Regions from separate parts of the Rhizobium aouanii genome, predicted to be linked through region 2. Evidence: riboswitches for the same ligand, from Rfam matches in the RefSeq annotation. Region 2 holds a riboswitch; the other holds the start of a gene.
The links. A riboswitch is a leader RNA that binds a small molecule or an ion and turns the genes downstream of it on or off. The one in region 2 is predicted to bind thiamine pyrophosphate.

Region 1 (9,336 bases), on a different contig from region 2:
CATCAAAGCGTCGAGCACGACCAGGAGATTTAGATCAAGGCCTTTGAACCGCATGTCTCTTTATCCATAGCGTGGATGTATGCCATCTATCAGCATTCTCTATTAGTAATACTAATTGTCATTAGTAGGACAAATTGTCACTAGTAAATCAGGTATGGCACTTTCATTCGCGAATTGCACATTGAACGCGAATCTGAATATGGCGGTGTCAGATTGCGGACGCGCGGTGCTCAGTCAATGCGAGTGATCCAATCTCGCGTCGCGCCTTGCCCGTTCCATGCAGGTGGCATGTCTGGCCCAATCCTTCGTTCGGACGCGTGATCGTGCGCGATCGCGCGATCGTCGGGCGCGGCCGGACCCAGGCGGGCGGTCGGCCCAACGCCGAGCGTGTCGCCCTTGACGATGCCGGCGACCGTGCTCGTAGCGCCACGCTTTATGTGACGCTGGAACCCTGTTGCCACTGGGGCACAACGCCGCCCTGTGCCGATGCGATCATCGCGGCAGGCGTCTCCGCTGTTCATGCCTGCCTGCAAGATCCCGATCCGCGGGTGAACGGCGGCGGTTTCCGCAAGCTCCGGGAGGCCGGGATCAGATTCGAGGTCGGCGAGCCGTCTCAATCGCCAGCAGTCCCGGAGCGTTTCGATGCATGCCTCGCCGCTGACGATGACGGAACTTGGCTGCTCGAAAGAGGCGCCAGCCGGATGCGTGTCGCTGGTTGTCTTCGTTGTTCCTCCGACGCGGAACGACTTCTGGAGGAACTCGGAAGGCGAGGGCTTACAAACGTCTTTGTCGCCGTCGATGACGAAGCGGCCTCGCTGCTCGCCGCCGGCGCCAACGGCGGCGCGAGGATTTCGACGAGCGAAGCCCTGAGACAGTGAGGAGAAAGCCATGAAACAGTTTGATTGCGCAACTCTCGTTCCCGGTGTCGATCAGATCATACGCGCCCACACGGAAGCCAATGTTGTCGCCCGCGCCGTTGACTACCTCAAGACCGTGCTTGGTGAGGACGGCATTCGTCCGACTCTTGTCGAAGAGATACGAACGCGGATTACCGACGTCCCCTCTGCGGATCGATCCGGGCGCTCCTGAACAGACAGGGGCTGCTCTCTTCATGCCCCCGACGGCTATCGAGCGGCCGTTCTTGTTGAGATTCGTCGGATCGTGGCCCGAACGAGCGCAATTCGGCTTGGCAAGGATGCTGACATCGACGGAGGCTCAATTCAATATTCTATTCAGCGATAGAATATTGAATTGTGGTGCATGGTTACTGACGAGCAGACGTCGCACGCGCCATTGGGCCGAAGACGGTGAGACGCTGAGCGGCCTTGCTGCCGACGCAGGCCGGATAGCCCTCAACGATGCGGAGATTGCCCGAAGCGAGATCGCGCTCACTCTGCTCGCAACGTCAACACCCGATCATCCTGCTTCTGCCCTCCGCCCCCTTGCTCGCCCATAGACTTGGACTTATGCGATCCGGCGCGATCGACCTTGCGGGCGCCTGTTCGGGCTTCCTCTATGCGCTCATGCTCGCCGACGGTTTCGTTCGCGCCTAAGGGCGTGCAGTGTTGGTGGTTGCGGCCAACATTCTTAGCCGCCGGATCAACCTCGCCGAGCGGGCGAGCGCGGTGCTGCTCCAAGACGTCGCAAAGAGTATTGCAGCATGCAGAAATCACCGCCGGCCAGATTGGCCGGTTCCTTCCGCACCAAGCCAATGCACGCATGTTCGGCGCCGTTTGCGACAATCTCGGCATCGATCCGGCAAGGACAGTCCGGACGATCGAATTTTCGGCAATTCCTCTGCCGCGACCATTCCGCTTTTGCTCTCTATCGCCAAGAACAAGCGGCAGTTTGCGGAGGGAGAGACGCTGCTGCTGACCGCTGCAGGTGCCGGTTTGACGGGTGGCGCCGTCGCCTACCGGATGTAGCGGGCAAGACGGTTCTGACATCCTTTGGCGATTGACGGTTGACGAAACGCCTTTTCGGGCACTAACCTACGTTCATTCACCAGGGGGGTCACGACAAGGGGCTGAGATACTGCTGAGCGATTTCGCGGCGCAGTGACCCGTTGAACCTGATCCAGTTCATACTGGCGTAGGGACGGTGCAAGCGCTGCTATGACTGGGATTCCGCGTGCGGATTCCTGTCAGCGTCTTTTCATCATTCCGGCTCTGATGACTGGGTCTCCAACCTTTGGAGCCTCATCCATGAATATTGCCGCAAAACATCTTACCCCGACTGTCACGACCGGCCCACTGCCGGCCTCCCGCAAGATTCATATCCCGGGCGAACTGCATCCGCAGATCCGCGTGCCGATGCGCGAGATTTCCGTTCATCCGACCTCCGGCGAACCGCCGGTGACCGTTTACGATTCCTCAGGTCCCTACACCGATCCCGCACATGTCGTGGCGATCGAGTCCGGCCTGCCGCGCCTGCGCGAAAGCTGGGTTCTCGCTCGCGGCGACGTCGAGGCCTATGAGGGTCGCATCGTCAGGCCGGAGGATAACGGCTTCATCTCCGGAAATCACCTGACGCCCGAATTCCCGATCCGCAACCAGCCCTTCAAGGCCAGAAACGGCAGGGCCGTTACCCAGCTTGCCTATGCGCGTGCTGGCATCGTCACAACGGAAATGGAGTTCGTCGCCATTCGCGAAAACCTCGGCCGTCAGGCGGCCAAGGAGGCTCTTATCCGCGACGGCGAAAGTTTTGGCGCCCATGTCCCGGATTTCGTCACACCGGAATTCGTGCGCCGGGAAGTCGCCGAAGGCCGGGCGATCATTCCCGCCAATATCAACCATCCGGAATCCGAGCCGATGATCATCGGCCGGAACTTCCTGGTGAAGATCAACGCCAATATCGGCAATTCGGCCGTCACGTCCTCCATGGCCGAGGAGGTCGAGAAGATGGTCTGGGCGGTCCGCTGGGGTGCCGACACGGTCATGGATCTTTCCACCGGCCGCAACATCTACAATATCCGCGAATGGATCATCCGCAATTCGCCGGTGCCGATCGGTACCGTGCCGCTCTATCAGGCGCTGGAAGAGGTGGGCGGCATTGCCGAGGACCTGACTTGGAAGGTCTATCGCGATACGCTGATCGAACAGGCCGAGCAGGGCGTCGACTATTTCACCATCCATGCGGGCGTGCGGCTTTCCTATATCCCGCTGACCGTCAATCGGGTTGCCGGCATCGTTTCCCGCGGCGGCTCGATCATGGCCAAGTGGTGTCTGCATCACCACAAAGAGAGTTTTCTCTACGAGCATTTCGAGGAGATCTGCGACATCGCCCGCGCCTATGACGTCACCTTCTCGCTGGGCGACGGCCTGCGCCCCGGTTCGATCGCCGATGCCAACGACGCGGCACAATTTGCCGAACTGGAAACGCTCGGTGAGCTCACCCAGATCGCCTGGGCGAAGGATTGCCAGGTGATGATTGAAGGGCCCGGCCATGTGCCGATGCACAAGATCAAGGCGAACATGGACAAGCAGCTCGCGGTCTGCGGCGAGGCGCCCTTCTACACGCTGGGGCCGCTGACGACCGATATCGCGCCCGGCTACGACCATATCACCTCCGGCATCGGTGCGGCGATGATCGGCTGGTTCGGCACGGCCATGCTCTGCTACGTGACGCCGAAGGAGCATCTGGGCCTGCCCGACCGCAACGACGTCAAGACCGGTGTCATCACCTATAAGATCGCCGCCCATGCCGCCGACCTTGCCAAGGGGCACCCGGCCGCCCGCCTGCGCGACGACGCCCTGTCGCGGGCGCGCTTCGAATTTCGTTGGGAAGACCAGTTCAACCTGTCGCTCGATCCCGATACCGCCCGCAGCTTTCATGACGAAACCCTGCCGAAGGAAGCGCACAAGGTGGCGCATTTCTGTTCGATGTGCGGCCCGAAATTCTGCTCCATGCGCATATCGCACGACATCCGCGCCGAAGCGCAGAAGGAGGGGCTGGACGCGATGGCGGCGAAATACCGTGAGGGCGGCGATCTCTATATGCCCGTGGGGGAGTGACATTGCGCATCCTTGTCAAGGGGGCTGGCGTTGCCGGCCTCGCGGTGGCGCATGAGCTCGCGTCAGACGGTTTTGTTGTGGAGGTTGCGGACATCGCGCCAACGATCGGGGCGGGAGCGTCATGGCTGGCCGGCGGCATGCTTGCGCCCTGGTGCGAGCGGGAAAGCGCCGACCAGCGGGTGCTGGCGGAAGGCAAGACTGCCGCCGACTGGTGGGAGGCCGCGGTGCCGGGGGAAGTCACGCGCAACGGCACGCTGGTCGTCGCGCCGCAACGGGATCAGGGCGAGCTTGTACGGTTCGCCTCCCGCACATCGGAGTATGAATGGCTGGATGAAGGCGGCATAGCCGAGCTGGAGCCGGCGCTCGCGGGACGCTTCCGCAAGGGCCTCTTCTTTCGCGAGGAGGCGCATCTCGATCCACGGCGCGCTCTGCGGGCTCTTCACAGGTCGTTGCAGGGCGGGGGCGTTCAGTTTCATCTGGGCGTCGCCGGTGATCTCCCGGAAGGCCGGTATGACCACGTGATCGACTGCACCGGCTCCGCCGCCATCGGCACGCTGGAGCGGCTGCGGGGCGTGCGTGGCGAGATGCTTTATCTGGAAACGGAGGAGATTTCGCTGTCGCGGCCAATCCGGCTGCTGCATCCGCGTTACCCGCTCTACATCGTCCCGCGCCAGCAAGGCCGCTTCATGGTCGGCGCGACCATGATCGAGAGCGATGCGGACGGACCACCCACGGCGCGCTCGATCATGGAACTGCTCAATGCCGCTTATGCGCTGCATCCCGCTTTCGGCGAAGCGCGCGTGATCGAAACCGGAGCGGGTGTGCGGCCGGCCTTTCCGGACAATTTTCCGCGTGTCGTTCACATGGGGCCGGTGCTTCTTGTGAACGGTCTTTACCGCCATGGCTTCCTGTTGGCGCCGGCCATGGCCCGAGAAGTGACACGACTGTTGGCCGCGCCGCAAAGGAAACAAGCAGCGATAGGAACAATGACATGAAACTGATCGTCAATGGCGAGGATCACCACCTCGATGCCCTGACACTCTCTGATGTGATGACCACTCTTGAATATGAGGGTGGATGGCTGGCAACTGCTGTAAACGGCGAACTCGTTCATCGCGAGGAGCGAACCGAATGCCGTCTTGCAGAGGGTGACCGGATCGAAATTCTCACGGCACTGCAGGGAGGTTGACATGGTTGCGTTTTACGGAAGCGAGGTCGGCTCGCGGCTACTGCTCGGCACGGCGCGCTATCCCAGCCCAGCCGTTCTCGAAGAGGCGGTTCGTCGCTCCGGAACGGAGATCATCACCGTCTCCCTGCGACGCGAGACGGCCGGGGGCAGGGTCGATTCCACCTTCTTCGACATGATCCGCGCGCTCGGCGTGCGCGTGCTGCCGAACACCGCGGGATGCCACTCGGTGTCGGAGGCCGTGCTGACGGCCAACATGGCGCGGGAACTTCTGAGCACCGACTGGATCAAGCTGGAGGTGATCGGACATCACGACACACTGCAGCCGGATGTCTTTGCGCTGGTGGAAGCCGCGAGGGTCCTTTGCGCCGATGGCTTCAAAGTGTTTCCCTACACGACTGACGATCTGGTTGTTGCCGAACGCTTAGTGGAAGCAGGTTGCGAAGTGCTGATGCCATGGTGCGCGCCGATCGGCTCGGCCATGGGTCCGGTCAATCTGATGGCGCTGAAATCAATGCGTGCGCATTTCCCCGACATTCCTTTGATTGTCGATGCCGGCATCGGCCGCCCGTCGCATGCGGCAACAGTAATGGAGATCGGCTACGATGCCGTGCTTCTCAACACGGCAGTCGCCGGAGCAGGGGACCCGGCGCTGATGGCCGAGGCGTTCGCACAGGCCATAGAAGCGGGCCGCAATGCCTTTCTCGCGGGACCATTGGAGCCGCGAGATATGGCGGTTCCCTCGACACCGGTCATCGGCAAGGCAGTGTTCGCATGAAGCTCGATCCCTTTTATTTGATCGTCGACAGTGCCGACTGGATCGAGAGACTGGTTCGGCTGGGCGTGAGGCTCGTGCAACTGCGGATCAAGGATCGGCCGGAAGACATCTTGCAGGCAGAGATTCGACGGGCAAAAACGATATGCGCCGCCTATGGTTGCCAGCTCGTCATCAACGATTACTGGCAGCTCGCGATCGAGGAAGGCTGCGACTTCGTCCATCTGGGACAGGAGGATCTTGCAGCGGCGGATCTTGCGGCACTCCGCGCAGCCGGCCTGAAACTTGGCCTATCCACCCACGACGAGAACGAGCTTGAAACCGCGCTCGCAGCCAGCCCGGATTATGTCGCGCTGGGCTCGGTCTATCCAACCATCCTCAAGCATATGAAATGGTCGCCCCAGGGGCTTGAGCGGATCACGGAATGGAAGAAGCGTATCGCACCAATTCCACTCGTGGCAATCGGGGGGCTGAACATTGAAAGGCTGCAGGGTGTGTTCAATGCGGGCGCCAGCAGTGCGGCCGTGGTCACAGACATCACGTTGAACGCCAACCCCGAAGCGAGAACACGTGCATGGATAGAGTTCACCGAACCATGGCGATGACGGCGCGTCCGAATGTGCTCGTTATCGGCGGCTCGGATTCTTCGGGCGGCGCCGGCATTGCCCGGGACATCGCGACGCTATCCCATTTCGGCGCTCGGGCATCGCTTGCAGTTACGGCGGTTACGGTGCAGACTCATGCTGAGGTTATCGCGGTCGAACCCATGCCCGCTTCTTTCGTCGCCGCCCAGATGCTCGCGGCGCTTTCTGCCGATCCGATGCGGCCATCAAGATCGGAATGCTGGCGACGGCGGAAACGGTGCAGGCAATCTCCGATGTGATTGCCGGCAACCTTGCCATTCCGGTCATTCTCGATGCGGTGCTTGCGAGTTCATCCGGAACCCGGCTCCTCTCGGACAACGGGCTCGAAAACCTCCGGCAAAGGCTGCTGCCGATGGTATGCCCACCGATTGCGGAACCGCCTGTTGCGATGTCGAGATCGGTCGTCAGGCCCTGCAACTGCTGGACATGGGCTGCCCGGCCGTTCTGGTGAAAGGCGGCCATAGGAACGGCGCACTGGCCATCGACACACTCTATGCAACCGGAATTCCGCCACGCCATTTTGCCTTGCCGAGACGGCAGGCAACGTTGCGGGGAACAGGTTGCATGCTGCCGAGCGCCATCGCCGCGCATCTGGCGCTCGGGCACGACATGCAGGCTGCGGTCTCACTGGCGAAGACCTTCATGGACGAGAACTTTGATGCCGAGGGCGGTCAATCATCGCGTTTCGGCCCCGAGTCCGCGCAGAGGTATCCGCCATAGGATAGCAAGACACTCGGATTGTCCTTGCGGAGATAGCGATCGCCTCACGACGTGGAGTTTGAAAAATCCAATCCGACATCGAACGTTGCGGCGTTACGGCTGCACCAGCCGACCGAAATGAGATCCACTCCGGTTGCCGCAATGATCGGCGCGGCTGCCTTTGTCATCCGCGAAGTGTTTCGGCTGGGCACTACTACAAGCGGGTATCGCTCCCGAAAAGACCGTGCGAAGCCTTGAAGCCGTCGGAAATTCCTCTGCCGTGACAAGTCCTCTTTCGCTGTCGCTCGCAAACGAGGGCCGCAGTTTGTCGATGGCGAGATAGCGTTGTGGACGGCAGTTGGTGTGGGGATGAGAGGCGGCTCTATCGTTGTCGTCGTCTAAAACGAACGCCAGAAATCCCTTAGGAGAGGACCGATTTCGGCGCGAATAGGCTTGTTTATGTCGCAAATATCGACAAGAAGGCGTTCGCATTGAGAACGTCATGGGAATCAGGGGGGTGGATATGGCTTTTCGCTTGAAGACTGAGCTTGCCAGGAGGTTTGAAGACGAGCTGCAATTCTTCAAGGGCTGGCAAAGAGACAAGAAGGGCGTCGGCGCGGTCATCCCGACATCGATCTATACCGCCCGTCGCATGGCAAGCGTCGTCAATCCCCACTCCGGCCTTCCTGTTCTTGAACTCGGCCCCGGAACCGGCGTCATCACAAAGGCGATCCTGGAGCGAGGGCTAAAACCTTCGCAACTGGTCTCGGTCGAATATTCGAGCGCGTTTCATGAGGGATTGGTGCGACGGTTTCCAGGCGTCGATATCCGCCTCGGCGATGCGTTCCGGCTGGACGAGGTCCTGGCTGAACGCAGCAAGGAGCAATTCGACTGCGTTATCAGCGCCATCCCGATGCTGAGCTTCCCGATGGAACGGCGCGTCGCCCTGCTCGAAGACCTGCTTGCCCGCGTGCCCGCCGGCCGGCCGGTCATCCAGATCACCTATGGCCCGTTGTCACCGGTCATCAAGATGCCCGGACGCTATGTCGTGTCGCATTACGACTTCGTCGTCAGAAACATACCGCCGGCGCAGCTTTGGACATATCGCAGGGCACCCTAAGGCAGGGAAGCAAAACGCTCGGGCAATGCCTCCTGGGCGCCGCTCTTCCGCCGTCACATGCCTCCCCGAGACTACAAATAGCGAAAGAGCCGCACCATGATCCGCCATATCGTGTTTTTCACAGCAGTCGCACCAAAGATTGACGACGTCCGCAAAGGCCTCGGCCTCCTCGCCGAAATCCCCTATGCGCGTCACTTTGAGATCGGCTTCAATCTGAAGCATGACCTGTTCGGCAACGAGGTCGACCTCGTCGTCTATGCGGAATTCGAGGATACAGCCGCATTGGCCGCCTACAAGGCGCATCCGCTTTATCAGGCGTCAATCGACGCCGTGAAGCCGATCCGGGACTTGAGGATCGGCCGACTTCGTGGCGAGCGGGGAGACAGAGGCCCAGCCACTGCAGACAGGAGTGTCGCGAGACAATTGACGTCGGTGTCTCAACCGATCTTGATTGCCGTTGCTCTACGGTAGCGCTGCTGTGGGGGTAGGGTCCTCGGACGGAAGCTGGCGCCAAATGGCTTGCCGCCATTTTCACTTGAAGCAATGGGCGGTTTAGCCGCGTCGATCAGGGCGCAGACTGAGTTCAGTCGACGGTTCAAGAGGACGCGGTTAGATGACGCTGACGTTTTCGGCCTTGGACTTGCCGGTCTTGCGATCCTGACCAACATCGTAGCTGACCTTGTCACCGTCTCGAATTGACGCGCCGCCGCGCAACGCCGACACGTGAACGAAGACGTCCGTCCCGCCATTGTCGGGCGTGATGAACCCGAATCCCTTGTCGTTGTTGAAAAACTTCACAGTTCCTGATGGCACGGCTTCTCCTCTTGTTGTCGAAATCGGTTCGATCCGGCGCGACCCTATCGTTGAACATCGCCGCCATCAATGGTCCAAAGTCTTCT
Region 2 (20,148 bases):
TCATCGCGATCCTTGGCATGGACGAACTGTCCGAAGAGGACAAGATTGCCGTCGCCCGCGCCCGCAAGATCGAGCGTTTCCTGTCGCAGCCGTTCTTCGTCGCCGAAGTCTTCACCGGCTCGCCGGGCAAGCTGGTTGCTCTCGAAGACACGATCAAGGGCTTCAAGGGCCTCGTCAACGGCGAATACGATCATCTGCCGGAAGCTGCCTTCTACATGGTCGGCTCGATGGAAGAAGCGGTCGAAAAGGCCAAGAAGCTCGCAGCTGCTTAATGAGCGATGCGCTAGACGAGATATTCTGCTGCGACTCCTTGAAAGGGGTCGTGGCGGATCTTCCGGAACCAGCAGCGCCGACCGTCTATCGCGCCGATAATGGCGTGCTGATGATGGTGGTGGGTCTGGTCCAGAGCGAGGAAGGCCTCGGTTATCTCGACCAAGCGATAATGCACTGCCCGTTCTGCGGGACTAAATTGCAAGATGCGAAAGCCATAGCCGAGAAGGTAAGTCACTGATGGCTGACAATTTCAACTTTGAGCTCGTTTCGCCGGAGCGTCTGCTGCTGTCGGAGATGGTGACCGAGGTCGTCATCCCCGCGACTGAAGGCGAGATGACGGTCATGGCAAACCATGCGCCGACGATGACGACGATCAAGCCGGGTGTCGTGAGCGTGCGTTCGGCCTCCGGCAAGAAGCAGGACTATGTGGTGTTCGGCGGTTTTGCCGATATCCTGCCGACCGGCTGCACATTGCTTGCCGAATCCGCGGTTCCGGTCGAGGAACTGCACAAGGACGAGCTGACCCGTCGCATCGAGGCCGCCCGAAAGGAACTCGAACATGCCGAGCTGCACGAACACAAGTCGAAGCTCGAGCATTTCATCATGGAACTGACGCACCTGCGAGGCGTCGTTCAGCAGGATTGATTACAATCGGTAAAATCAGTGAAAAGCGGCCGCGATGGCCGCTTTTTTGTTTCTTCCTTCATCTGTCGGTGTGCGGAAAATCCGCGCTGTCAGCCGAGCTGAAATGAAGAAGCGGCCGCAGCACTTCAAAGTGCTGCAGCGTTCTTTGCGGGTCTGAAAAGATGCGAGCGCTGTAGGACCGCCTACCTCTGGCAGCGTTGCCGGATCGTCTCAGAAGCCGGTGCCGCCGCGGAGCTCGATAACGACCGTCTTGAACAGGATCTTCAGGTCGAGCAGCAGGCTGAAATTCCTGACATAATAAATATCGCAGGCGATGCGAGCGCGAGCTGCCAGCGGCCGCGCCGTCGGGCCGCGCCAGCCGCGCGTTTGCGCCAGGCCGGTGATGCCGGGGCGCATGATGTGGCGGTAATGGTAGTCCGGCACCAGTTCCTCGTAGAGCCGGCCGGCTGCCCGCATATTGATGGCGTGGCAGCGTGGGCCGACCAACGACATCTCACCCCTGAGAACGTTGAAAAGCTGCGGCAGCTCGTCGATATTGGTCTTGCGGAGCAGCGAGCCGATGCCTGTCACCCGGCTGTCACCCTTGACGGTCTGTTGAATGCCGCTCGGATCGCAAGCTTCCGCGCGCATCGACCGGAACTTGAAGACCGTGATCTTCCGGCCGTTCAGGCCCCAGCGGATCTGGCGGAAAAACACCGGACCGCCATCGTCGAGTTTGATGAAAAGAGCAATTGCCAGAAAAAGCGGCGCCAGCACGATGAGGGCGCTGACTGAGGCGACGATGTCGATCAACCGCTTCACGGTGAGCCGCACAGCCATCTTTCTTTCGATAAGGGAAAAGCTATCCGGCTGGCGAACGTTGGAGTTCGCTATAACCAGGGTCTTGGTTTTGTCCTGACGCTGAGACGGATCGAAGCGTGGATTCGTCTTCGAAGTAAAAGCATTCATTACGCAAGGTCCACAAGTTTAGATGCGATACTGAACAACATGGAGACAAATACATGGTCACGTATCGTTTGTCATCGGTATAAATAAGAATTTGATAACCCTAAAGACACCAAAAATGGGAGTATTCGGCGTTAACCTTAACGCCTGTAGTTGCGCTTACGGGAAATTTATACTTTGAAAGGAGTAGCCCGATTGGATTGACGCGATGTCAGCCCGTTGCCGAAATGGATCGCCGGTCTTTCCAACAGGTAGTAGCTGAGGCTTGCGATGAGAAGGATGAGGGCTGCCGCCAGTCCGCAAGATTGCAGCCAGCCGGTGACGACATTTTCAGAGGAAAAGCCGAACGAGCCCCGATCGAGCCTCTGGATCAATAACAGGATGATCTCCTGCCAGATATAGATGCCAAAGGAGATCTTCGCGATATAGCGGACCGGAGCATTGTCGAGCAGCCTGCCCAGGTGTTGCGAATGACTGAGCGAAACGAGCGCCGTTGCGACCGCCAGCGGAAAGACCGGAAAACCGTAGGGGATTTCGAGCCAGCCGTAAGCTTCGGGAGAGCCGCCGGGCGATATGACGAGGCGGTAGGCGGCAATGGCGAAGGCCAGCAGCGCTGCGGCATCGAACCAGGAGGAGAGTCTTCTTGGCAGCATGACCTCGACGCCGGCGGCAAACGCGCCGAGCGCGAAGACGGCAAAGAAGCCGATCGGGTTATATCTCGGCATCCATTCCTTCGCCCCGCCCTGCAGGCCGTACTGCCAGCCGCGTTCGATGTCGTCGAGCGGAAAGAGGGTCAGGATCAGCACATGGGTGAGGAGTACGCCCGTGATGACGCAAAGCCAAGCGAAACGGGCGAGCAACGGGCGCCGCCTCAGGAGAGGCAAACGAAACAGCAGGAGGAAGCAGATCGGCAGGAGCACATAGCTGGTGACCTCGAAGGGAATGGACCAGAGCGGCCCGTCGGCTTCGACAGGAAACAAGGTGCGCCAATGCCACTGGCTCATGAACAGCAGCCCGGAGACGTAGCGGAGCACAAGCTCAGGCGTCAGCGGCAAGGCAAGCAGCGTCAGGCTGAGCGCGAAGCCGACGGTGGCGGCGAACCAGAAGCCCGGAGCGATGCGCGCCGCCCTGCGGATCGTGTAATGCCGTAGGCTTGGCATGTCGCTGCCCGCGTCGAGCGCGCGCCAGAAGGGATGGGCTAGCAGAAAGCCGCTGAGCACGAAGAAGACGGCGACGCCGAAATTGCCGAAGCGGAGGATGTTTGCGGTCGGTCCGAGTTCCTCTGGGATTCTGCGCATATCCAGCCGCAGTGCAAAGTGGTGGGCGAGCACCAGCAGACAGGCCGTCGCGCGCAGAAAGTCCGCTCCGGCCAGTCTCTCCTGTTGTCGCATCCTGTCTCCCCACCTTGCCCAGGGCACGATGCCGAAAAGTGTGAGCGGTTTTCGGCATCATGCTCCGAGTCTGGGACTTTGCAGCGGAAAGCCGCCATGGGCAAGGCAGGCGTTGGGCTCAGTCGAGAAGTTCGTTGGTATAATAGGTGGAAAAGTCCGGCTTCTCCTTGAGTGCGGCGCCATTGGCATCGACCAGAATGCCATTCTCCATCAGGAAGCTGCCGAGGGCCTCGGCCTTTGCCGGGTCGAGCTTACCGATCACACCAGCCTCGGATTTCAGGAAGTGCCCCTCGATCAATGCCTTCTGGGAAGCCTTTACCAGTTCCGTATTCATCAGTGCGCCGTTGCTTCCGGAGATCAGCAGGTCGCAGGCTTCGTCGGGATGGTCGATGGAGTAGGCATAACCATTTCGTGTCGCCTGGATGAAGGCGCGGGCGTGTTCCCGACTTGCGGAGAGATAGGCGTCGCTGGAGACGATGACCGTCGTCTGCTCGTCGGGGATGCCATAATCGGAATAGTGGAAGCGGCCGATCTTCCGGTTTTCCAGTTCGGCGGCGATGCCTTCCCAGGTGTAGATCTCCAGCGTGAAATCGATCGAGCCATTGTCCAGCGCCTCGTAAGCGGAGGTGCCGAGGGTGACGGTCTTGACGTCGCCTTTACCGCCATCATTGCGGATCATCGCGGAGATCAGCGCGCTCTCCCAGGTGCCGCCAAAGCCGCCATAGGTCTTGCCGTCGAGGTCTTTCGGGCTCTTGATGTCGTCGCGTCCGCCCTTGAAGATCAGGCGTGCGGTTTCCGTCTGGACGACGCCGTAGACCATCTTCACGTCACCGCCGCCAGCGCGCTGCGTCAGGGTCTCGATCTCGCTGCTGATGCCGAAATCGGCAACGCCGTTCGACACCAGCGTTCCGGCGCTGGTATCGGTGAAGGGAAGAATCTCGACATCGAGCCCGGCATCGGCATAAAAGCCCTTCGCCTTGGCGACATAGATACCGATATGGTTGGTGTTGGGCGTCCAGTCGAGCGCGATGCGAACCTTTGCGGGCGCCGATTGGGCGAAGGCCGGGCGGCCGGCGAGGCTTGCCGCGATGGCGGCGAAGATCGTCTGGCGACGGGTGAGACGCAGCATGGTGACCTCCTCAGGTCTCTAGAGCATGATGCCGAAAAGTGTGAGCGGTTTTCGGACGACATCATGCTCTAACTCTTTAAATTAGAACAGGATTCAGATTTTAGGCCGACCGGCCTAAAATCATCCTGTTCCAGCGGATGAAGCAGGGTTTGCAGGATTTCGGTTTCGATCGCTTGGGCCGCCGGCGAGCCTAGATCGGCAATGCTTCTCGGACGGGGCAGGGGAACGCGGAATTCGCGGATGATACGCGCCGGACGAGCCGAAAGCACGTAGATCCGGTCGGAGAGGAAGACTGCCTCGCGAACATCATGAGTGATCAGCAGCGCCGTCCAACGGTGTTCCGTCCACATGCCCTGCAGCCATTCCTGGATCTGCGTGCGCGTCAGCGCGTCCAGCGCGCCGAAAGGCTCGTCGAGCAGCAACATGTCCTGGGTCTGGACGACGGTGCGCAGCAGCGCGGCACGCTGGCGCATACCGCCTGACAGTTCGGAGGGATAGTGATGCTCGAAGCCTGCGAGGCCGAAGCGCTCGAACAGAGGCGCGACGGCGGCACGGGCCGCGCGGCGGCTCATGCCGCGCACCTCAAGGCCGAGTGCGGCATTGTCGATGATCCGGCGCCAGGGCATCAGCGCATCGCGCTGCGGCATGAAGGCGAAGGAATGCGGCGCCTGTTCCAGCGGCGCGCCCTTAAAAATCATGGTGCCGGAATCGGGCCGAAGCGCCTGTGTCAGCAATCTCAGTACCGTCGATTTTCCGGAGCCGGATGGGCCGACGATCGAAACGAACTCGCCGTCTGCGACCGTGAGCGAGATGTCGCCCAGCACCTTCATGCCGTCGAAGGACTTCGAGATGTTGCGCAGTTCAACCATTGCATCGCTCATCGGCGCAGCTCCCCGGATTGTTGCCAGGGCATGACGAGGCGCTGGATCAATAGCGTCGCTCCGAAGAGGCAGAGTGTCAGCACGGCGCTGACGACGACGGCGGCGAGCACGAGATCGGGGCGGAAATTGTTCTTGGCGTTGAGGATATAGATGCCGAGGCCGCGGGCGGCGCCGGCATATTCGGCAAAGATCGCGCCGACGACGGCATAGGTGATCGAGATTCTGAGGCCGGCGAAGAAATAGGGTAGCGAGGAGGGAAGCCGTGCCAGACGGAAAATGCGCCAGCGGCTCGCCTTCATCGAATTCAGCAATTCGGCGATGTCGCGGTCGGTCGATTCATAGCCCTGCAGCAAGGCGACGAGCAGTGGGAAGAAGGTGACGAGCGCCACCAGCAGGATCTTCGGCAACAGGCCGAAGCCGAACCAGAGGACGACGAGGGGGGCGATTGCCACCAGCGGCAGGGTCTGGCTGGCGATGAAGATCGGCAGCAATGCCCGGCGCATGAAGGGCACGAAATCCATGAGGATCGAGGCGGCGAAGGCGAAGGCAAGCGACAGGGCGAAACCACCGAGTGTCGCGCCGAGCGTCGGCCAGGTGTTTGATATCAGCGCCTCGCGGTTCAGCCAACCCTGGATGACGATGCGCGACGGCGCCGGCAGGATGGACGGTTTGATGCCGGAGAGATCGACATAGAGTTCCCATGCCGCCAAGAAGGCGCAGCCGGCGAGCAAGGCGGGTATGCCCCGGTAGAGAGCGGCGCGGAGCGCGGCAAGGCGCGATTCCGATGGTTTTGACGGTGTCATCAGCGTTCGATTTCAAGCTTTCGTCGGCTGCTGCATAATTCCTTAAATCGAAATCGATTTAAGGAATTATGCAGCAAATTTAAGATGCTACAGCGTCCTTTGCGCGTCTGAAAAGACGCGCGGCGCTGTATTGGCGGACACCGTGATGTCGAGGGTCACATGCCCTTCGGGGTCGCCGAAGCGAAAGAAGGCCTCGCGAATGGTGGCGAAGACGGCGCCGGCATCGCCAGAGAGCCTGGTGCAGAAATTCTTGGCGCGGTCGAAGGTGCCGGAGCGCTTCAGGAAGTCGATGCAGCCATAGATCTCGCCCATATGGGTATCGGTTCCCATGACGTAGAGCGAGAATTGCGCAGCGGTCGGCTGTCCGGTTTCGGCGGTGATTTCAACGGCGGCAAGTGCGGCTGTTATACGCTCGGCAAGCGGCTCCGCCTGGCCGAGGGAGGGGCTGACGCCGCAGATGGCGTCGTCGGACTCGCCGGGGCAGCCGCGTGAAATGGCAGCGGACAGCACGCAATGCTCGCCGGTCTTTGCGGCAGCGACGAAAAGGTCGTGCATGGCGGCGAAGAGAATGTCAGGCGGGCCGACCAGCAGTGTGGAGATGTCATCGGTCTCGATGCGCAGCCGGTCGTGATAGGGATCCAGCGCCTTGACGGCATCGAGAATGATGCCGACGAAATTGTCGGACATCGGATAGAGTGACACTTGTGCGCCTGAAAACATCTGAACCTCGCTCCGCTGGCATTACCCAGATCAGCTTTGAAGGGTCCAGAGGCTTGCGCCTCACATCTCAGCCCCGGCAATACGGAGCTCCCCTGTTATTTGCGCGGAAACTATCACCGGGGTTTTCTCCCCGCAACCGCAAAATTGCGAACCCGTCCGTGCGGTCGGAATGTGCAGGATGTGACGGAAAACACCCGGGCGGAGGATCTGCCCGGGTGTTCCCAATGGTTCCGTACCTGCCGGGAACGGAACCGGAGCTATCTGGCTCAGGCGGCTAGCGCATAACCCCGAAAATCGGAATCGATTTTCGGAAAGGATTATGCGCAGATTCAAGTGATAGCGCGTCTTCACCGCGTCTGATGTCGATATCAAATTGTGGGAAGCGGAGGAGCTCCTGAGTCAGCCATTTGACCACCCGGTCGCAGATGCGGCCCTCTCTTGTGCTTCCGTAGATGACAGCCAGCCTGGTGGGTGTTTGCATGCGTCGCTCCTTATTGCGATTGGACTTTACGATTGCAGGAGCAAGGGTTATAAAACCTCAACTAATCTTGAGGTCAAGAGGCAATGGATACAATTCCGGCAGCGCCGCTCGGCAAGCTCCTGATGGTCGGCGAAGTGGCGGAGCGCAGCGGCCTCGCCGTCTCGGCGTTGCATTTTTACGAGACCAAGGGGCTGATCTCGAGCATCCGCTCCCGCGGCAATCAGCGGCGCTATGGGCGCGATGTGCTTCGCCGGCTCGGCATCATCAAGGTGGCGCAGCGTGTCGGCATTCCGCTTTCGGAAATCCAGGCAGCGTTCGAGTCCCTGCCGCAAGGACGCACGCCGACCGTCGCCGACTGGCAGACGCTGTCGGCGCTGTGGAAGGATGATCTCGACGCGCGAATCAGGCGGCTTAGCCTGCTGCGCGACCGTCTGACCGGCTGCATCGGCTGCGGCTGCCTGTCGATCGAAAGCTGTCCGTTGCGCAATCCCTGCGACCGGCTCGGCAAGGAAGGGCCGGGCGCGCGGCTTCTGGAGACCGAAAGCTAGAACCGAACTTTGGTAAAGAGACCAAAGTCTCCTGGAAAGATCGATGCGCGCCTTTCTTTCGGTCGGCGCGCTCATATGTTAAGGGCGATTGACGCAACCGGCGGCACTGTCCGCGAGGAGGACGGCTTCGTGTTCCATCCCAGACTGTTCGAAAATCGCAATGTCGTGGTGACCGGCGCCGGCCGCGGCATCGGTCTTGAAGTGGCCCGGCAGTTCCTGGACTGCGGCGCGAAGGTGATCGTCCATACCGGGCGCAAGCCGGGACGCGACCTGCCGGATTTCCTGCTGACGGCTGAATCCGAAAGACGGGCGCTGCTGCTTAATGCCGATTTCTCTGCAATCGGTGGCGCCGCGCAATTTGCCGAGGATGTTCTCGCCTTCTTCGATAAGGTCGATGTGCTCGTCAACAATGCCGGCACCATGCTTGGTCGTTTTCCCGCTGCCACACTCACCGATGCAGAATATGAGGCGGTCGTGCGGCTCAACCAGACATCGGTGGTGGCGCTGACGCGGGCGCTGCTGCCGGCATTGAAGGCGGCTAGTGGCGCTGCCATCGTCAATACCGTTTCGATTTCGGCGCTGACCGGCGGCAGCCCCGGTTCCTCGATCTATTCGGCTTCGAAAGCCTTCGTTGCAACCTATTCCAAGGCGCTTGCCCGTGAGCTTGCACCGGACGGAATCCGCGTCAATTGCGTGTCGCCGGGAACGATCGAGACGGATTTCCATGAGCGCTATTCCTCCCGCGAAAAGCTGGAGCAGACGAGAAAATCCATCCCCCTGCAGCGGCTCGGCACGGCGGAGGATTGTGCTCCCGCCTATCTGTTCCTTGCGGCTCCCTCGCTCTCGGGCTACATCACCGGCCAGGTGGTCGAGATCAACGGCGGTCAGCTTATCTGCTGATTTGTTTGGACCTTACAGCATCGGCAATGTCAGCGTGCTTGCCTTCCTGGAATCGCTGTTCGATCTTTTTCCGGCTGCGGAAAGCAGTTGGCGGTTGCCCTTGCGGAGCAGGGCTGTTGCGTCAAAGATGAACTGACCCGGATGATGTCACGCCGGATCGGGAGACCGGATGATCGACAAGCTGGAATTCTTTATCGCCCTTGCCAATGAAAAGCATTTTGGCCGTGCCGCGGAGGAGTGCGGGATCTCGCAGCCGACGCTTTCGGCGGCCATCCGGCAGCTCGAGGATCAGCTTGGCGTCATGCTGGTGCAGCGCGGTTCGCGGTTCCAGGGACTGACGCCGGAGGGGCAGCGCGTGCTCGAATGGGCCCGGCGCATCGTCGGCGATGCCCGCACCATGCGCGAGGAGATGCGCGCCGCGCGCCGCGGCCTTTCCGGCCACATCCGCCTCGCCGCCATTCCGACCGCACTCGCCATGCTGTCGCGCATCACCACGCCCTTTCAGGAGCGGCATCCCGGCGTGACTTTCTCGATCGTCTCGCGGAATTCGTTGCAGGTGCTGAGCATGCTCGAAAACCTCGAAATCGATGCCGGCATCACCTATCTCGAAAACGAGCCGCTCGGCCGCGTCACGACCGTTCCCCTCTATGCCGAGCGCTATAATCTGATCACGGCTGCCGGCAGCCCGCTATCTGATCGCGACAACGTGACCTGGCGGGAGATCGGCGACCTTCGGCTTTGTCTATTGACTGCCGACATGCAGAACCGCCGCATCATCAACCGCCACTTGACGGAAGCGGGCGCCACAGCGCATCCGACGCTCGAATCCAACTCGATGATCGTGCTGTTCTCGCATGTCAGGACCGGGCGCTGGGCGAGCATCATGCCGCGCAACGTCGCCAAATCTTTCGGATTTCCAGTGGAAATCCGCATGATCCCGATCGTCGAGCCGGAGGCGCATCATCTGGTCGGCCTTGTCGCGCCTTATCGCGAGCCCTTCACGCCGCTTGTCTCGGCCTTGTTGCATGAGGCAAGAGTGCTCGTGCAAGATGAAGAACTTTGATAGGAAAAACCTATCGATCCACGGGATAGCTTTATTGATCGCCGGCTGCTTCCCTGAGATGCTGCTTGTGGAATAGCACTCGGCCGGGGGAGGCCCGCTATTTCGCAACGAGCAAGCCGCTGGGAGGGCTGCCCTATGACCATTCATATCGCCGAAGGCGATATTGCAGCACGCACCCGAGCCATCGTCGCCGATCTTCGCTTTCTCGAAGGGCCGCTGCTTCCCATTCTGCACGAGGTTCAGCAAGAATTCGGCTATGTGCCGCAGGAATCCATGCCTGTTATCGCGGAGGAATTGAACCTCTCCCGCGCCGAGGTGCATGGTGTGGTGACCTTCTATCACGACTATCGCGACCATCCCGCCGGCCGGCACGTGCTGAAGCTCTGTCGCGCCGAAGCCTGTCAGTCGATGGGCGGCGATGCGCTGGCCGAACGCGTCAAGGCGCTCCTCGGCATCGATTTTCATCAGACGACGCTCGATGGCGGCGTGACGCTGGAGCCGGTCTACTGTCTCGGCCTCTGCGCCTGCGCGCCGGCGGCGATGCTCGACGGCGAGGTCTATGGCCGGGTCGACGATCAGACGGCGGCGGAACTCGTCGCGGAGGCACGCCGATGACGGTCAGGATATATGTTCCGCGCGATGCCGCAGCGCTGGCGCTTGGAGCCGAAAAGGTGGCAAAGGCGATTGCCCAGGAGATCGCCGCCCGCGGCTTCGATGCCGAGATCGTGCGCAACGGCTCGCGCGGAATGTTCTGGCTGGAGCCGCTGGTCGAGGTCGAGGTTGCCGGCAAGCGTATCGGCTACGGGTCGGTGAAGGCGAGGGATGTGCCCGATCTGTTCGATGCCGGGATGATTGATGGAGGCGAGCATCGGCTCTGTCTCGGGGAGGTTGAAGACCTCCCGTTCCTCAAGGAACAGACCCGCCTGACCTTCGCCCGCTGCGGCGTCACCGATCCGCTTTCGCTTGGCGATTACGAGGCGCATGGTGGTCTTGCCGGCCTTCGCCGCGCCGTTTCGATGACACCAGTCGATATCGTCAAGGAAATTACCGATTCCGGCTTGCGCGGACGCGGCGGCGCCGGCTTTCCAACAGGCATCAAGTGGAAGACGGTTCTCGATGCCGCCGGCGAACGCAAATATATCGTCTGCAATGCCGATGAGGGCGACAGCGGCACCTTTGCCGACCGGATGATCATGGAGGGCGATCCCTTCGTGCTGATCGAAGGCATGGCGATATCAGGGCTTGCGACCGGGGCGACCAAGGGTTTCGTCTATACGCGTTCGGAATATCCGCATGCGATCTCTGTCATGACCGAGGCCGTCGGCATCGCGCGCCAGGCCGGCATTCTCGGATTATCGGTGCTCGGCTCTGGCCGCGCCTTCGATATCGAGGTGCGCACCGGGGCCGGCGCTTATGTCTGCGGTGAGGAGACGGCGCTGCTGAACAGTCTCGAAGGCAAGCGTGGCATCGTACGTGCCAAGCCACCGCTGCCGGCGCATAAGGGGCTGTTTAACTGTCCGACCGTCATCAACAATGTGATCTCGCTGGCTTCGGTGCCGGTCATCATGGAAAAGGGTGCAGCCTTCTACCGCGATTTCGGCATGGGCCGCTCACGCGGCACCATCCCGCTGCAGATTGCCGGCAATGTCAGATATGGCGGCCTCTTTGAGACGGCCTTCGGTCTTTCGCTCGGAGATATCGTCGAAAGGATCGGTGGAGGGACGGTGACGGGACGGCCAGTCAAGGCCGTGCAGGTCGGCGGACCGCTCGGCGCCTATTTCCCGAGGGCGCTGTTCGACACGCCGTTCGACTATGAATCCTTCGCCGCCAAAGACGGGCTGATCGGCCATGCCGGCATCGTCGTCTTCGACGACACCGCCGATATGCTGAAGCAGGCGCGTTTCGCGATGGAATTCTGCGCCGTCGAAAGCTGCGGCAAGTGCACGCCCTGCCGCATCGGCTCGACACGCGGCGTGGAAACGGCCGACAAGATCGCTCACGGTATCGAGCCGGAGAAGAACCGGGTGCTGCTTGCCGATCTCTGCAATACGATGAAATTCGGTTCGCTCTGTGCGCTGGGTGGTTTCACACCCTATCCGGTCATGAGTGCCATGACGCATTTCCCGGAGGATTTTTCGCCGGCACCAATAGCGGAGGCCGCGGAATGACGGGTTTTTCTCCAACCTTGCCCCTCACCCTAACCTTCTCCCCGCTTGCGGGGAGAAGGTGCCGGCAGGCGGATGAGGGGCACGCCCCGAGGCGTCCGACAAGGAAATCTATCGGAGGAGCAATCCATGTCTCTCATCCATGAAATCGACTACGGCACCCCGGCTTCGAAATCCGAGGCCATGGTGACGCTCACCATCGACGGGCAGCAGATCAGCGTGCCGGAGGGCACCTCGATCATGCGCGCATCGATGGAGGCCGGTATCAAGGTGCCGAAGCTCTGTGCCACAGATATGGTCGACGCTTTCGGCTCCTGCCGACTCTGCCTCGTCGAGATCGAGGGCCGCAACGGCACGCCCTCCTCCTGCACGACGCCGGTGGCGGCAAACATGGTGGTGCACACGCAGACGGGGCGATTGAAGGATATCCGCCGCGGCGTGATGGAACTCTATATCTCCGACCATCCGCTTGACTGTCTCACCTGTGCGGCCAACGGCGATTGCGAGTTGCAGGATATGGCGGGCGCCGTCGGCCTGCGCGATGTGCGCTACGGCTATGAGGGCGACAATCACGTCAAGGCGCGCAGCAATGGCGACATCAATCTGAAATGGATGCCGAAGGACGAATCCAATCCCTATTTCACCTATGATCCCTCCAAATGCATCGTCTGTTCGCGCTGCGTGCGCGCCTGCGAGGAAGTGCAGGGAACCTTCGCGCTGACGATCGAGGGCCGTGGTTTCGGCTCGCGCGTTTCGCCGGGCATGCACGAGCATTTCATCGATTCCGAATGCGTCTCCTGCGGCGCCTGCGTCCAGGCCTGCCCGACGGCCACGCTGACGGAGAAGTCGGTAATTCAGATCGGCCAACCGGAACATTCGGCTGTGACGACCTGCGCCTATTGCGGCGTCGGCTGTTCCTTCAAGGCGGAGATGCGCGGCGAGGAACTGGTGCGCATGGTGCCGTGGAAGGATGGCCAGGCCAATCGCGGCCATTCCTGCGTCAAGGGCCGTTTCGCCTATGGCTACTCCACCCACAAGGACCGCATCCTCAATCCGATGATCCGGGAAAAGGTCAGCGATCCCTGGCGGGAAGTGAGCTGGGATGAAGCCTTCGCGCATGTCGCGATGGAGTTCCGCCGCATCCAGTATCAATACGGCCGCGAGGCGATTGGCGGCATCACCTCGTCGCGCTGCACCAATGAGGAAACGTATCTGGTGCAGAAGCTGATCCGCGCCGGCTTCGGCAACAACAATGTCGATACCTGCGCCCGCGTCTGCCATTCGCCGACCGGTTACGGCCTCGGCCAGACCTTCGGCACGTCGGCGGGCACGCAGGATTTCGACAGCGTCGAGCATTCCGACGTCGTCATCGTCATCGGCGCCAATCCGACCGACGGGCATCCGGTGTTCGGCTCGCGGCTGAAGAAGCGGCTGCGCCAGGGCGCCAAGCTCATCGTCATCGATCCGCGCCGCACCGATATCGTCCGCTCGCCGCATATCGAGGCATCCTATCACCTGCCGCTGAAGCCCGGCACCAATGTCGCGGTCATGACGGCGTTGGCGCATGTGATCGTCACCGAAGGGCTCTTTGACGAGACGTTCATCCGCGAGCGCTGCGACTGGTCTGAGTTCGAGGACTGGGCGGCCTTCGTCGCCGAGCCGCAGCACAGTCCCGAAGAGACCGAGATCTTCACCGGCGTGCCGGCGGCGGATCTGCGCGGTGCGGCAAGGCTCTATGCCAAGGGCGGCAATGGCGCGATCTATTATGGCCTCGGCGTCACCGAACACAGCCAGGGCTCGACCACGGTGATCGCGATCGCCAACCTGGCGATGGCGACCGGCAATATCGGCCGTCCCGGCGTCGGTGTGAATCCGCTGCGCGGCCAGAACAATGTGCAGGGCTCCTGCGACATGGGTTCCTTCCCGCACGAACTGCCGGGCTACCGGCACATTTCCGACGATGCGACGCGCGATATCTTCGAAAAGCTCTGGGGCGTGAAGCTCAACAACGAGCCGGGCCTGCGTATTCCGAACATGCTGGATGCAGCAGTCGACGGCTCCTTCAAAGGCATCTACATCCAGGGCGAAGACATCCTCCAGTCCGATCCCGATACCAAACATGTCGCGGCCGGACTTGCGGCGATGGAATGCGTCGTCGTGCAGGACCTGTTCCTCAACGAGACCGCCAATTACGCTCATGTCTTCCTGCCGGGCTCGACCTTCCTCGAGAAGGACGGCACCTTCACCAATGCCGAACGCCGCATCAATCGCGTGCGCAAGGTGATGTCGCCGCGCAACGGCTATGGCGATTGGGAAGTGACGCAGAAGCTTGCCCAGGCAATGGGGCTCGACTGGAATTACACCCATCCGTCGGAGATCATGGACGAGATCGCCGCGACGACGCCCAGTTTCGCAATGGTCTCCTACGACTATCTCGACAAAATGGGCTCGGTGCAGTGGCCCTGCAACGAGAAGAACCCGCTCGGTTCGCCGATCATGCATGTCAACGGCTTCGTGCGCGGCAAGGGCAAGTTCATCCGCACCGAATATGTGGCGACCGACGAGCGTACCGGTCCGCGCTTCCCGCTGCTTCTCACTACCGGCCGTATCCTCAGCCAGTACAATGTCGGGGCGCAGACACGGCGGACCGAGAATGTCGTCTGGCATGCGGAAGACCGGCTGGAAATCCATCCGCACGATGCCGAGCAGCGCGGCGTTCGCGACGGCGACTGGGTAAAGCTCGGCAGCCGCTCCGGCGACACCACGCTCAGGGCGCTGATCACCGACCGCGTCGCGCCGGGTGTCGTCTATACGACCTTCCATCATCCCACGACGCAGGCGAACGTTATCACCACCGATTTCTCGGACTGGGCGACGAACTGCCCGGAATACAAGGTGACGGCGGTGCAGGTCTCGCCCTCCAACGGGCCGAGCGAATGGCAACTCGAATATGACGAGCAGGCGCGGCAATCGCGCCGCATCGCCGGCAAGCTCGAGGCTGCGGAGTGACAATGCGGGGGCGGCTCTGTAAACAGGAACGCGCATCATGACCTTCACCGTCACCGCCCGTGCGCCCGAAACCGCCCGCCGCAACGGCATCCTCCAGACCAGTTCGCGCATCGTGCCGGAAGAGGTGCCGATCGCTTTTTCCTATGGCGGCAGTTCTCATGCGGTGATGATGGCAACGCCTGATGATCTCGAGGATTTTGCGGTCGGATTCAGCCTGACCGAAGGGATCATCACCAGGCCGGCGGAGATATCGGGCATCGAGGTCGTCGAGGGTGAGCAGGGGATCGATGTGCAGGTGAGTCTGGTCGACGACGTCGCCGATCGGCTGGGGGCACGACGCCGCAGCATGGCGGGACCGGTCGGCTGCGGGCTCTGCGGCATCGAATCGATCGAACAGGCGGTACGGCCGGTGCCTGACGTTTCGACATCGCCCTTGGCGCTGTCGCATGCGGATATCGTCCGCGCCGTTTCGCTTCTGAACGAGGCACAGCCGCTGCATCGTGAGACGCGGGCGGTGCATGGCGCCGGTTTCTATCTTCCCGGCAGGGGGCTGATTGCCGTGCGCGAAGATGTCGGCCGGCACAATGCGCTGGACAAGCTCTGCGGCGCCGTCATCGGTGCCAGTGAACGAGGCGGGGACGGCGCCGTCGTCGTCACCAGCCGACTTTCCGTCGAGATGGTGCAGAAGGCGGCGATCCTCGGCAGTCCGGTGCTCATCGCCATATCGGCGCCGACGGCTCTCGCCATCCGCACGGCCGAAGAAGCCGGCATGACGCTCGTCGCGCTGGTGCGTGGCGAGGATTTCGAGATCTTCACCCACCCGCACCGCATCTCGCCCGGAAGCATTGCCGATGTCGCATGATACCAAGACCAAGCTCGTCTATATGGCAAACCAGATCGCCACCTTCTTCAAGAGCCAGCCGCAAAGCGAGGCCGCGCAGGGGGTCGCCACCCATATCAATAAATTCTGGGACCCGCGCATGCGGCGGCAATTGTTCGAAATTCTGGAGAATGAGGAGAATGGCCTGGATGCACTCGTGCTTCAGGCCGTTCCTCTGATCAGAAAACCGGAGCCGGTGACACACCAGGTCCCATAGCCAGCATTGGGCCCATGCGGGAGGGGGCAGGAGCACGCTGCTTGCGTATGCCGGTCACAATAAGTCTGAATCAAGCCAGGTCTGAATCAAGGAGGAGTTGTTCATGACAGCAGCGGGAACACGTACAGACGGGGCGTTGGCGGGGGTAGGCCTGCTCGATCGTGAAAGGATCGTCGCAAGGCCGGGGTTCAATCGGTGGCTGGTGCCGCCGGCAGCGCTCGCCATTCATCTCTGCATCGGCATGGCCTATGGTTTCAGTGTGTTCTGGCTACCGCTTTCCAAGTCGCTCGGCATCACGGCCTCGACGGCCTGCCCCGATCTGACACTCGCCTCGGCGCTGTTCACCACGACCTGCGACTGGCGCGTTGCCGACCTCGGCTGGATCTATACGCTGTTCTTCGTTCTGCTTGGTTCGTCCGCCGCCATCTGGGGCGGCTGGCTCGAGCGGGCCGGTCCGCGCAAGGCGGGCGTCGTTTCCGCCTGCTGCTGGTGCGGCGGCATCATTCTTGCCGCGATCGGCGTCATCACTCATCAGCTCTGGATGATGTGGCTCGGCGCCGGCGTCATCGGCGGCATCGGCCTTGGCCTCGGTTACATCTCGCCGGTCTCGACGCTGATCAAGTGGTTTCCAGACCGGCGCGGCATGGCGACCGGCATGGCGATCATGGGCTTCGGCGGCGGTGCGATGATCGGCGCGCCGCTCGCCAACCTGCTGATGAATGCCTTCAAGACCGACAGTTCGGTCGGTGTCTGGCAGACCTTCATCGTCATGGCGGTGATCTATTTCGTCTTCATGATGGGCGGCGCCTTCGGCTATCGCATTCCGCCGGCCGGCTGGCGCCCCGAGGGTTGGACACCGCCTGCGGCCAAGAGCACGATGATCACCACCAGACATGTGCACCTCGGCGATGCCCACAAGACCAAGCAGTTCTGGCTGATCTGGGCGGTGCTTTGCCTCAACGTTTCAGCTGGTATCGGCGTTATCGGCATGGCCTCGCCGATGCTGCAGGAAATCTTCGCCGGCTCGCTGATCGGCCTGCCGGATGTCGGCTTCGCCCAGCTTGACGCCGGGCAGAAGGCATCGATTGCCACGATCGCCGCCGGATTCGCCGGCTTGCTGTCGCTCTTCAACATCGGCGGACGGTTCTTCTGGGCGTCGCTGTCCGACAAGATCGGCCGCAAGAATACCTATTATTGCTTCTTCGTCCTCGGCATCGTTCTCTATACGCTGGCGCCCACCTTCGCGGGCATGGGCAACAAGGCGCTGTTCGTTCTTTCCTTCGGCATCATCCTGTCGATGTATGGCGGCGGCTTTGCGACGATCCCGGCCTATCTTGCCGATATTTTCGGTACGCAGTTCGTCGGCGCCATCCACGGCCGGCTGCTGACGGCCTGGGCAACGGCCGGCATCGTCGGGCCTGTCGTCGTCAACTATATCCGCGAAGCACAGATCGCCGCCGGCGTTGCGCCCGGGCCAACCCTCTATACCGGCACCATGTACATCCTCGCCGGCATGCTCGCGCTAGGGCTCGTCGCCAATGCGCTGATCAGGCCGCTTTCGGACAAATGGTTCATGTCGGATGATGAGGTCGCTGCGCTGCAGGCGAAGTCGGCGGCCGTCAATGCCGGGCCGACGGGTTCCTTCGGCATCGGCACAGGCGGACTGGATGCCAAGGCGATGCTTGCCTGGGCCGTTGTCGGCATTCCGCTGCTCTGGGGCGTGTGGGTGACGCTGAGGGCGACCTTCGCGCTGTTCGGGTAAGCAATCGAAGCGCGTCGCCCGACATCAGTCGGCGACGCGCTTTCAGAACTCTTCCCAGCTCTGGGCTGTTGCTGCGCCGGCGCCGTGCGCCTTTGCGACACGTAAAACGAGATGCGACGCCGGGGAAACCGTTTGTCTTGCCTCATGCTTGCCGGACGTCTGGGTCTGACCCGGCAGACGGAACTTCGTCAGCAGGACACGCAGCGTTTCGGCTTCCCTCGCAAGACTGTGGCTGGCCGCGGTGCTCTCCTCGACCATCGCGGCATTCTGCTGGGTTGCCTGATCCAGCGTATTGACCGCCTGGTTGATTTCCTTAAGGCCGGTTGCCTGTTCCCTGGAGGCTTCGACGATGGCGACGACATTGCTGTCGATATCGCCGACCTGCGCGACGATCTCTTCGAGCGCCTTACCAGTCTGGCCGACAAGGCCGACGCCGTTCCTGACATGCTCGCCCGATGCGTTGATCAGCGCCTTGATCTCCTTGGCGGCCTTGGCGGAGCGCTGGGCGAGTTCCCGCACCTCCTGGGCCACCACGGCGAAGCCCTTACCGGTTTCACCGGCGCGGGCCGCCTCGACGCCGGCATTTAATGCCAGGAGGTTGGTCTGGAAGGCAATATCATCGATGACGCTGATGATGTTGGTGATCTCGCGCGAGGACTGTTCGATCTGGCCCATGGCGGCGACGGCATTGCTGACAACGACACCGGATTGCTCGGCGCCCTGCTTGGTCATTGCGACGAGGCGGCCGGCTTCATCGGCGCGACGGCTGGAATCGTTTACGGTCGTGGTGATCTCTTCCAGCGCGGCTGCGGTTTCTTCGATGGATGCGGCTTGCTGTTCCGTCCGCTTGGAGAAGGAATCCGCCGATGTGCCTATCTCGCGTGAGCCGGCGGCGATCGCGCTGGCATTCTCGCCAATCGTCTTCATCGTCTCGGCAAGACCCTTGATCGCGGTGTTGAAATCGTGGCGCAATTGCTCCATCGAGGGGACGAAGGGCGTGTCCACCGTCCTTGTCAGATCACCTTCGGACAGCTGACGCAGCGCGTTGCCGAGCAGAGAAATCGCGCTCATGCGCTGGGTGACGTCGGTTGCGAACTTCACGACCTTGTAGACCTTGCCGTCGGCATCGACGATCGGGTTATAAGCCGCCTGGATCCAGATTTCGCGGCCGTCCTTGCCGAAGCGGACGAATTCGTTGGCAATGAATTCGCCGCTGGCGAGACGCCGCCAGAAATTGTCGTAATCCTCGGTGCGCGTATAGGCCGGCTCGCAGAACATGCGGTGGTGCTTGCCGGTGATCTCGGCCAAGGAATATCCCAAAGCTTTGCAGAAATTCTCGTTCGCGGTCAGGATCTCGCCCTTCGGGGTGAATTCGATCACTGCCTGCGAGCGCGAGATCGCCTCCAGCTTGCCGGAATCCTCGATCGCCTGCTTCTTGGCGGCAGTGATATCGGCGGCGAATTTCACCACCTTGAATGGCTTTCCGCCCTTGAAAAAAGGATTGTAAGAAGCCTGGATCCATATCTCGCTGTTGCCCTTGGCAAGGCGCTTGTATGCGCCGGCATCATATTCGCCGCGCCCGAGCCGCGCCCAGAATGCGCGATATTCAATGGTTGCCGTGTAGGTCGGCTCGCAGAACATGCTGTGATGTTTGCCGACGATCTCGTCTAGGCGATAACCAAGCGCGCTGCAGAAATTCTCGTTCGCCTTGAGAATATTTCCCTCGAGGTCGAATTCGATGATGGCCTGCGATTTGGAAATGGCGTCGAGAACGTACGTCGAATCAGATGATAGACCAAACATTCCTGTGCCCATGAGATGAGCAGCTTCCGCTGCTACGGCTGGTAAAGCGAAGCCGGTCGGGCGAGGAATACCGGTGCCGGAAAACAACCGCTAACGGTTATCTTTCCTGCCCATCGGAAAACGTGTCATCCTTATGCTTCGCAACCCATGATGATGCGGCATGGTTAATATCCGGTATAGACGGCATTACTAACCTTTGGAGAGCAGAAAAAAGATAGTCGCTGCTGAAGGTTGCTTGTGATGCCGCAATAAAAAACCGCCTACAGCGGGCGGCTTTCTAATACTCGATTGTATTGTCCGAATCAGGCGGCCAATTCATCCGTCTCGTTTTCCTTGAACATCTTGGCAAGGTTCAGGAAGCAGATCATGCCATTTTCCGAAGCAATGATGCCTTCGCAATAGGCGCGGTCGAAGGAGGCGGTCACCTCAGGCACCGGCTGGACCTGGCTGGAGGAGATGGTGAGAATATCCGAGACGCGGTCGACCAGCATACCGATGACCATGCTGTGGACCTCGGCGACGACGATGGCGCT

Region 1: linked by a shared signal. The riboswitch ahead of thiC (phosphomethylpyrimidine synthase ThiC) and the one ahead of V8P77_RS18730 (YkoF family thiamine/hydroxymethylpyrimidine-binding protein) in region 2 are both predicted to bind thiamine pyrophosphate.

What each region holds. Positions count from the first base shown of each region.
Region 1 is NZ_JBAMYD010000038.1:793-10,128, reverse strand. Features, by position in the region: partial or broken gene nodD2 (transcriptional regulator NodD2) at 1-54, opposite strand, end outside; partial or broken gene V8P77_RS34490 (bifunctional diaminohydroxyphosphoribosylaminopyrimidine deaminase/5-amino-6-(5-phosphoribosylamino)uracil reductase RibD) at 252-605, shown strand; gene V8P77_RS34485 (DUF1059 domain-containing protein) at 889-1,089, shown strand; partial or broken gene V8P77_RS34480 (3-oxoacyl-[acyl-carrier-protein] synthase III C-terminal domain-containing protein) at 1,283-1,925, shown strand; TPP riboswitch at 1,997-2,116, shown strand; gene thiC (phosphomethylpyrimidine synthase ThiC) at 2,205-4,013, shown strand; gene thiO (glycine oxidase ThiO) at 4,016-5,008, shown strand; gene thiS (sulfur carrier protein ThiS) at 5,005-5,202, shown strand; gene V8P77_RS34460 (thiazole synthase) at 5,204-5,977, shown strand; gene V8P77_RS34455 (thiamine phosphate synthase) at 5,974-6,579, shown strand; gene V8P77_RS34450 (bifunctional hydroxymethylpyrimidine kinase/phosphomethylpyrimidine kinase) at 6,570-6,857, shown strand; gene V8P77_RS34445 (bifunctional hydroxymethylpyrimidine kinase/phosphomethylpyrimidine kinase) at 6,815-7,069, shown strand; gene V8P77_RS34440 (bifunctional hydroxymethylpyrimidine kinase/phosphomethylpyrimidine kinase) at 6,976-7,338, shown strand; gene pmtA (phospholipid N-methyltransferase PmtA) at 7,841-8,437, shown strand; partial or broken gene V8P77_RS34430 (Dabb family protein) at 8,534-8,794, shown strand; gene V8P77_RS34425 (cold-shock protein) at 9,047-9,250, opposite strand.
Region 2 is NZ_JBAMYD010000010.1:114,230-134,377, reverse strand. Features, by position in the region: gene atpD (F0F1 ATP synthase subunit beta) at 1-272, shown strand, start outside; gene V8P77_RS18765 (hypothetical protein) at 272-511, shown strand; gene V8P77_RS18760 (F0F1 ATP synthase subunit epsilon) at 511-918, shown strand; gene V8P77_RS18755 (sugar transferase) at 1,129-1,866, opposite strand; gene V8P77_RS18750 (acyltransferase family protein) at 2,034-3,254, opposite strand; gene V8P77_RS18745 (ABC transporter substrate-binding protein) at 3,373-4,383, opposite strand; gene V8P77_RS18740 (ABC transporter ATP-binding protein) at 4,452-5,264, opposite strand; gene V8P77_RS18735 (ABC transporter permease) at 5,261-6,067, opposite strand; gene V8P77_RS18730 (YkoF family thiamine/hydroxymethylpyrimidine-binding protein) at 6,155-6,787, opposite strand; TPP riboswitch at 6,778-6,891, opposite strand; partial or broken gene V8P77_RS18725 (FMN reductase) at 7,146-7,268, opposite strand; gene soxR (redox-sensitive transcriptional activator SoxR) at 7,352-7,816, shown strand; gene V8P77_RS18715 (SDR family NAD(P)-dependent oxidoreductase) at 7,946-8,716, shown strand; gene V8P77_RS18710 (LysR family transcriptional regulator) at 8,886-9,779, shown strand; gene V8P77_RS18705 (formate dehydrogenase subunit gamma) at 9,915-10,394, shown strand; gene V8P77_RS18700 (formate dehydrogenase beta subunit) at 10,391-11,947, shown strand; gene fdhF (formate dehydrogenase subunit alpha) at 12,074-14,953, shown strand; gene fdhD (formate dehydrogenase accessory sulfurtransferase FdhD) at 14,991-15,815, shown strand; gene V8P77_RS18685 (formate dehydrogenase subunit delta) at 15,805-16,050, shown strand; gene V8P77_RS18680 (OFA family MFS transporter) at 16,154-17,812, shown strand; gene V8P77_RS18675 (methyl-accepting chemotaxis protein) at 17,855-19,615, opposite strand; gene V8P77_RS18670 (chemotaxis protein CheW) at 19,918-20,148, opposite strand, start outside.